2 linked regions of the Streptacidiphilus rugosus AM-16 genome follow. The protein of the gene in region 2 binds, or shares a complex with, the protein of the main gene of each other region. Links are inferred from orthologs where the notes say so. Each region holds a gene or a part of one and is shown on either strand. Other genes may lie near its edges.

Evidence for each region. The genes of interacting proteins can lie anywhere in the genome.
Region 1: the proteins of BS83_RS26685 (region 2) and trxA are in contact, whole or in part, in an NMR structure (PDB 2IPA), measured with the Bacillus subtilis proteins. The link is inferred for Streptacidiphilus rugosus AM-16 from one-to-one orthologs.

The regions. Positions count from the first base shown.
Region 1 is NZ_JQMJ01000003.1:432,061-435,384, forward strand. The notes cover bases 445-3,324. They hold trxA (thioredoxin), read right to left. Parts: upstream 2,111-3,324; coding sequence 1,778-2,110; downstream 445-1,777. Other genes in these bases: BS83_RS05405 (N-acetylmuramoyl-L-alanine amidase), read right to left, coding at 512-1,684; trxB (thioredoxin-disulfide reductase), read right to left, coding at 2,197-3,165; BS83_RS41445 (anti-sigma factor family protein), read right to left, coding at 3,269-3,324. Also shown: BS83_RS05400 (GNAT family N-acetyltransferase), read left to right, coding at 1-374. UniProt on the Bacillus subtilis protein: Participates in various redox reactions through the reversible oxidation of its active center dithiol to a disulfide and catalyzes dithiol-disulfide exchange reactions.
Region 2 is NZ_JQMJ01000004.1:3,900,097-3,903,770, reverse strand. Bases 470-3,253 are described here. They hold BS83_RS26685 (arsenate reductase ArsC), read right to left. Parts: upstream 2,187-3,253; coding sequence 1,752-2,186; downstream 470-1,751. Other genes in these bases: BS83_RS26675 (aquaporin), read left to right, coding at 2,633-3,253; BS83_RS26680 (ArsR/SmtB family transcription factor), read left to right, coding at 2,280-2,591; BS83_RS26690 (hypothetical protein), read left to right, coding at 978-1,616; BS83_RS26695 (glycosyltransferase 87 family protein), read right to left, coding at 470-770. In the rest of the region: more of BS83_RS26695, read right to left, coding at 1-469; more of BS83_RS26675, read left to right, coding at 3,254-3,373; BS83_RS26670 (ArsR/SmtB family transcription factor), read right to left, coding at 3,417-3,674. UniProt on the Bacillus subtilis protein: Catalyzes the reduction of arsenate [As(V)] to arsenite [As(III)]. In vitro, can dephosphorylate para-nitrophenyl phosphate (pNPP).

The sequences.
Region 1 (3,324 bases), on a different replicon or contig from region 2:
TGCCGCGATCGCTCGCCTTTCCGACGAGCCCGATCGCGCCGGACGCCGTGCAGCTGATGACGGCTCGGGTACTGCCGGGCTATCAGGGGCAGGGCATCGGGCGGACCTTGGTGCAGACAGTCGCCAAGGATCTGGTGCGGCGCGGCTTCAAGGCGATCGAGGCCTTCGGTGACTCCCGCTGGGAGGAACCCAGCTGTGTACTGCCGACGGATCACCTGCTGGCGGTCGGCTTCAAGACGGTGCGACCGCATCCCCGCCATCCGCGCCTGCGGTTGGAGGTGCGCTCGGCGATCTCCTGGAAGGGCGAGATGGAGGTGGCCCTGGAGCGGCTCCTCGGGGCGGTCCAGAAGGAGCCCTCGCTCCGGCCGCTCTGAGCCGTCCCGTGCTCGTCCACGGATGCCGGTGCCCTCTGCCGCTCAAGATCTTCAACTGCTTCACGTGAAGCACTTTGCGATCATGAAAGCAGTCCAAGATCACGAAATGCTTCACGTGAAGCAGTTGAAGATCTTGGTCAGGCGAAGGCCGCCGGAAGGTGCAGCACGCCGGTGGGTGCGTCGTCCTCCGGGGGAAGGTAGACCCGCTGGACGGCCACGGCGATCGCCTCGACCGCCTGGGCACGCACCTCGGCCGAGCGCAGCCGCTCCGCGTCCGAGGCATTGGTGAGGTAGCCGAGCTCCAGGCGGACGCAGGGCATCTTCGTGGAGCGCAGCAGCGTCCAGGTGCGGGCATGGCTGCGGAGGTCGCCGAGGCCGCAGCGGGCCACCAGCTCCCGCTGGGCCAGCCCGGCGAACTGCTTGCCGGTGTGGGACCAGCGCCCGCGGCTCTCGTCGCCGTAGTAGTAGCTGGCGACCCCGCCGATGCCGGGGTTGGTGTGGCCCTCCAGATGGAGCGAGATCATGAGGTCCGCACCGGTCTGGTTGGCGAAGCGGGCACGCTCGGTCTCGTCGGGGGCGGTGTCCGCGGTGCGGGTCAGATAGGTGCGCACGCCCAGCGCGGTCAGGCGTCCCTCCAGCCGGCTGGTGATGTCCCAGACGATGGCCGCCTCGTCGGCCTCGTGCGCCTGGATGCCCGGATCGGTGCCGCCGTGGCCCGGGTCGATCACGATGACTTTGCCGTTCAGCGCGGGCCCGGAGTGGCGCAGCATCTCGGTCTCCCGCATCACGTGCGGCGCGCCGCCGACGACGGTCCGGGAGAGACGTTCGAGGACCACGTAGGTGGTCGGCCCGAGTGTGCCGTCCGGGTGCAGACCCATGTTGCGTTGGAACTCGCCGACCGCCTGGGCGGTGGCCGGGCCGTAGATCCCGTCGACGCGGCCGGGGGTGAAGCCCATGTCGAGCAGCCGCTGCTGGAGATGGGCGACGTCGTCGCCGACCTGCATGCTGCTGGGGGTGTAGCTGAGCACGCGATCGCCGAGCCGCCAGCGGGCCTCGTTGAGGTGACGGTAGGTCTCGGGGCCGACGATGCCGTCGGTGGTGAGCCCACGCTGCTGCTGGAAGTGGCGGACCGCCGCGTCCACGGCCGTGTCGAAGAGGGCCTCGGCCGAGGGGATGTGACGGCCCTGGCGGACCGGCGGCGCCTCCGGCAGCAGGCCGAGCAGGCCGAGCTTGAACCGGATCTCGGCAACGGCGGGACCGCTGTCCCCGAGCTTCCAGTGGTACGCGTGAGAAAGGCGCTGCTGGGACATAGCCAAGATCGTACGCCGCAGCCCCCATGTTTCACGTGAAACATGGGGGCTGCGGTGGTGAAGATCCTTTGCGAGTGGGTACCCGCGCAGGCCCTACTGTCCCAGGAACTCGGCCAGGTCACGCAGAAGGGCGCTCTTCGGCTTGGCGCCGACGATGGTCTTCACGACCTCGCCGTTCTGGTAGACGTTCATCGTCGGGATCGACAGGACGCCGTACTTCGCCGGGGTCTCCGGGTTCTGGTCGATGTCGATCTTGGCGATGGTGAGCTGGTCCGCGTACTCGGTCGCGAGCTCCTCCAGGATCGGGGCGACCTGGCGGCACGGGCCGCACCAGGTGGCCCAGAAGTCGACCAGGACGGGCTTCTCGCTCTTGAGGACCTCGGCGTCGAAGGTCGCGTCGGTGACGGTGATGGTGGCGCCGGCCACGGGGGTCTCCTCGGGTTTGCAGGTGCAGGTCGTGTGGTGGTGCGGGGCCCGCTGTCGGGCAGGCGGGCGGCCGTTGGGCCGGTGGGTCAGACCGCGGCGGGCTGCTGCTCGGCCTCGGCATGGGCCAGGGCGGCGAGGTAGCGCTCGGCGTCCAGGGCCGCGGCACAGCCGGTGCCGGCCGCGGTGATCGCCTGACGGTAGGTGTGGTCGACGACGTCGCCCGCGCCGAAGACGCCGGAGACGTTGGTGCGGGTGGACGGCGCGTCCACGCGCAGGTAGCCCTCGTCGTCCAGCTCCAGCTGGCCCTTGAAGAGCTCCGTGCGCGGGTCGTGGCCGACCGCGATGAACAGACCGGTGACGGCCAGCTCACGGGTCTCGCCGGTCTCGGTGTCGTTCAGGGTCACCGAGCTGAGCTTGCCGCCCTCGCTGTGGAGCTCCGCGACCTCGCTGTTCCAGGCGAAGGAGATCTTCGGGTCGTTGAAGGCCCGCTCCTGCATGGTCTTGCTGGCGCGCAGCTCGCCGCGGCGGTGCACAACGGTGACGGACTTGGCGAAGCGCGACAGGAAGGTCGCCTCCTCCATGGCCGTGTCGCCGCCGCCGACGACGGCGATGTCCTGGTCGCGGAAGAAGAAGCCGTCACAGGTAGCGCACCAGGAGACGCCGCGTCCGGAGAGCTCGTCCTCGTGCTCCAGACCGAGCTTGCGGTGCTGCGAGCCGGTGGTGACGATGACGGCCTTGGCGCGGTGGACCGTTCCCTCGGAGTCGGTGACCGTCTTGATGTCGCCGCTGAGGTCGACCGCGATCACGTCGTCCGGGATCAGCTCGGCGCCGAAGCGCTCGGCCTGGCTCCGCATGTTGTCCATGAGCTCCGGGCCCATGACGCCGTCGCGGAAGCCGGGGAAGTTCTCGACCTCGGTGGTGTTCATCAGGGCGCCGCCGGAGGAGACGGAGCCCTCGAAGACCAGGGGCTTCAGCGAGGCACGTGCGGTGTAGAGAGCGGCCGTGTAGCCGGCCGGGCCTGAACCGATGATGATCACGTTACGGACGTCGCTCACTGAATCTCCTGAATGCTTCGCACCGGGGCTGAACACTTCAACCTTTGGGCTGCCGGGTTCCACCCCCGTCAACGGTTCCCAAGTGTCTCGCATTCCCGGCGCTTCACGCGCGCGGCACCGACTGCTGGAGCAGAACGACCGGAGAAGTGCAGGAGTCCT
Region 2 (3,674 bases):
CGGCTTGTCTGCCACAGGTAGCTCGTCCAGTAGTCCCACGACGCCCGGGGAAGCAGCAGCCCGCCGATGCCCACGGTGCCCACGCAGGTCAGGGCCGCGTTGCGGGCCGCGCGCCACTGGCCCGTGACCAGCAGGTACAGGACGAAGAAGCCGGGGGTGATCTTCAGTCCGGCGGCAACCCCGATCGCAGCTCCTCGCCAGCGCCGGCCTCCTCGACGTCGGTTCAGGTCACTGAGGACAAGGGCCGCGAGAGCAAGATTGATCTGGCCGTAGGACAGCGTCGTGAAGACGGGCTCGAGCCATACGCCGAAGCCCGTGGCGACCATGACGGCGGCCGGCCGCATCGGGCGGCGCGGCCAGTCGGCCAGCTCGCAGGACTGCCAGGCCACCACCCCCAGCAGCACCAGATTCCCGCCGGTGACCAGCACCCGCAGCACGGGGACGTCCACCAGGGCGGCGGGGCCGAACGCGATGGCCGCGAAGGGCGGATAGGTGGCGGGCAGGCCCCAATGCGTCACGTGGAACGAGTACAGGTCCGAGCCGTGCAGCACCGCCGCCCCTTCGGCCCGGTAGACCACCATGTCGACCATCGAGACCGCCACCACGTGGCGCACAGCCGCGTACAGCAGCAGCGAGACGCAGGCCGCCCGGAACGCTGCCCGCGTCACCCGGTGCGGAGCCGCGCGCAGAAGGCGCAGAGGGTCCAGCGGGCGGGCCGGTACGTGCGCAGGAGCAGTAGCGGGCCTTGCGCCCCAATGATCGGAGGACACGCACTCTCCTTGGAAGAAGCCGCGGTAGGTCATGGGGCGATGCAGCACGCGGGGCCTGTGTCTACTCTTCGAGGTTCCTGCGGGGACCCGGACCGTGATCAACAGGCACAGCGTGACGGCCAAACGGCCCAACCAGCGCCAATTACGCCGAAAGCGGCATGTCGCACACCATCACATCAATGGGCCTTCGTTCTGACCGAAAATCAGTTGGCTCTCGATCTCGTCGGAGTCGTGGTCCTCATCCACCCCGACAAGATCGCCGGACACCGAACGCGGGACGGCTTCGACCGGATCGGGGGCTCGCTCTTCCAGGGCAGGATTCTGGGGGTACTGGCCCCCGACTACGCCCAGACCATGACCGCTTGGGTGCTGGCCGTCGCCGACGGCCACCCACCGGCGTCGACGTCCGCATCCGCACCCCAACAGGCGTTCGCCAGCACCCCCATACCCGCAAACGCCTGGTGCGTCTGGCTTGCCCCGGTGCTGCTGCTCGGCTTTGCCGTCTACCCGGTGACGGCCGTCCCGCGCCGCGGCCCGGTCCTGCGCCCGGTGCGGTGGGTGGCCGGTCTCGGCCTGCTGGCCGTCATGGCAACGGTGGCGTGTTCGACTGCTGTCTTCGTGGCGGGCGAGGGCGCGGCCACGCCCGTCGTGTGGGGCCAACCCGCCTTGTGGCTGCTGGTGCAGGGGCTCGCGATCGCTGCGGTGGTCTCCGCCGTCGTCTCGGTCGCCTCGCTCCTATGCCGCCGGCCGAAGCCGTGCTGGGCGCTGTGGCTGCGCCTGGCCCCGGTCGGACTGGCCACAGTCGGCTTCGTCCCGTGGGCGGTGTGGTGGGGCGTCGCTCCGTGAGGACGACACCCCTCGCACGCGGCTCGACTGCCGGTGCGGACACCCGCTCCACCCCGACTGCGCCCGATGGTGAAGGCCGTTCCTTGCCGCCCTGCTGGTGCTGCTTCCCCGGGCGCCTGAGTGGATGTGTGAGTTCTACCCGCGCGACGACCGGCCGGCTTCGGCGTCGATCTCGGCGATCAGGCTCTCGACGAGTGTCCTGATCTCGTCGCGGATCGGGCGGACCGCCTCGACGCCCTGGCCCGCCGGGTCGTCGAGCTGCCAGTCGAGGTACGTCTTGCCGGGGAAGATCGGGCAGGCGTCGCCGCAGCCCATGGTGATGCAGTAGTCGGACGCCTGGACGGCGTCGGTGGTGAGCACCTTGGGCTTCTGGTCGGAGATGTCGATGCCGACCTCGGCCATGGCGGCGACGGCCGCGGGGTTGACCTGGTCGCCGGGGACGGAGCCCGCGGAGCGGACCTCGACGCGATTGCCCGCGAGGTGCCGCAGGAAGCCCGCGGCCATCTGGGAGCGGCCGGCGTTGTGGACACACACGAACAGGACGGACGCGACGGGGGCGGTGGCAGACATCGGGGCTCCACTGGGCGGTGGCGGGCGCGGCGACCCGCCGGGCTGGTTTCAGCCTCGGCTGATGTGCCCTGGCCGATGTGAGATTATCAGTGCATGCTGACGTCAGTCGACACTGATCTGATCCGGGTGCTCGCCGACCCGCTGCGCATGCAGATCGTCTCCCTGCTCGCGCGCGAGACGCTGTGCACCACGCACCTGGTCGAGGAGACGGGCGCGCGGCAGACCAACCTCTCCAACCATCTGAAGGTGCTGCGCGACGCCGGGATCGTGGAGACCGAGCCGTGCGGCCGGTTCACCTACTACCGGCTGCGACCCGAGGTGCTCGACGGCCTCGCGCGCGAGCTCGCCGCCCTCGCGTCCCTCGCCCGCGTCAACGACGCGGCCAACTCCAAGAGAGCCTGCTAGTGACCAGCATCGACGCCGCCGCGGCCCTGGACGCCGGAGCCATGGACATGCCTGATCCCGCCCTGCCCCCTGGGCCCGCGGTCGCGCACCGGCAGCCGCTGTACCAGCGGGCCGCTGCCGAGCTGATCGGCACCGCGCTCCTGGTCGCGGTCGTGGTCGGCTCCGGTATTCAGGCCACCGAGCTGACCCCGGACGTCGGCCTGGAACTGCTCGCCAACTCCCTGGCCACGGTCTTCGGACTGGGCATTCTGATCCTCCTTCTCGGTCCGGTCTCCGGCGCGCACTTCAACCCGGTCGTCACCCTCGCCGACTGGTGGACCGGCCGCCGCGACCCCCGCGGTCTCGGCGCCAGGGACATCGCCGCCTACGTGCCCGCGCAGATCGCGGGAGCCGTCGCCGGGGCGGTCCTCGCGGACGCGATGTTCGGCAAGCCGTTGGTGCAGTGGTCCACGCACGACCGCTCGGCCGGCCACCTGCTGCTCGGCGAGGTCGTCGCCACCGCCGGACTGGTCTTCCTGATCTTCGGCCTGGCCAAGAAGGACCAGCTGCGTTTCGCGGCGGTCGCCGTCGCCTCCTACATCGGCGCGGCGTACTGGTTCACCTCTTCCACCTCGTTCGCGAACCCGGCCGTGGCCATCGGCCGCGCTTTCACCGACACCTTTGCCGGGATCAAGCCGTCCAGCCTGCCCGGCTTCATCGGCATGGAACTCGTCGGCGGCGTCGTGGGTCTGGCCCTGGTGGCCCTGGTCTTCGGCACGAGCCGCGGGGACCGCAGGGAGTGAGCGACGCCCGGCGTGCGCAGGTCCTGGCGATGGGCCGGCGCTGTCAGGGGCGCAGGTTCAGCAGGGCCGACATGGAGGCCACCACGTCGGGGGCGACCTTGTAGTAGACCCAGGTGGCGCGCCGCTCGGAGGTGAGCAGTCCGGCCTCCCTCAGCTTCTTCAGGTGGTGCGAGACGGTCGGCTGGGAGACGCCGACGTCGGAGATGTCGCACACGCACGCTTCGCCGGCCTCGTGCGAGGCGATCAGCGAGAAGAGTCGCAGTCGCACCGGGTCGCCCAGCGCCTTGAACATCACGGCGCT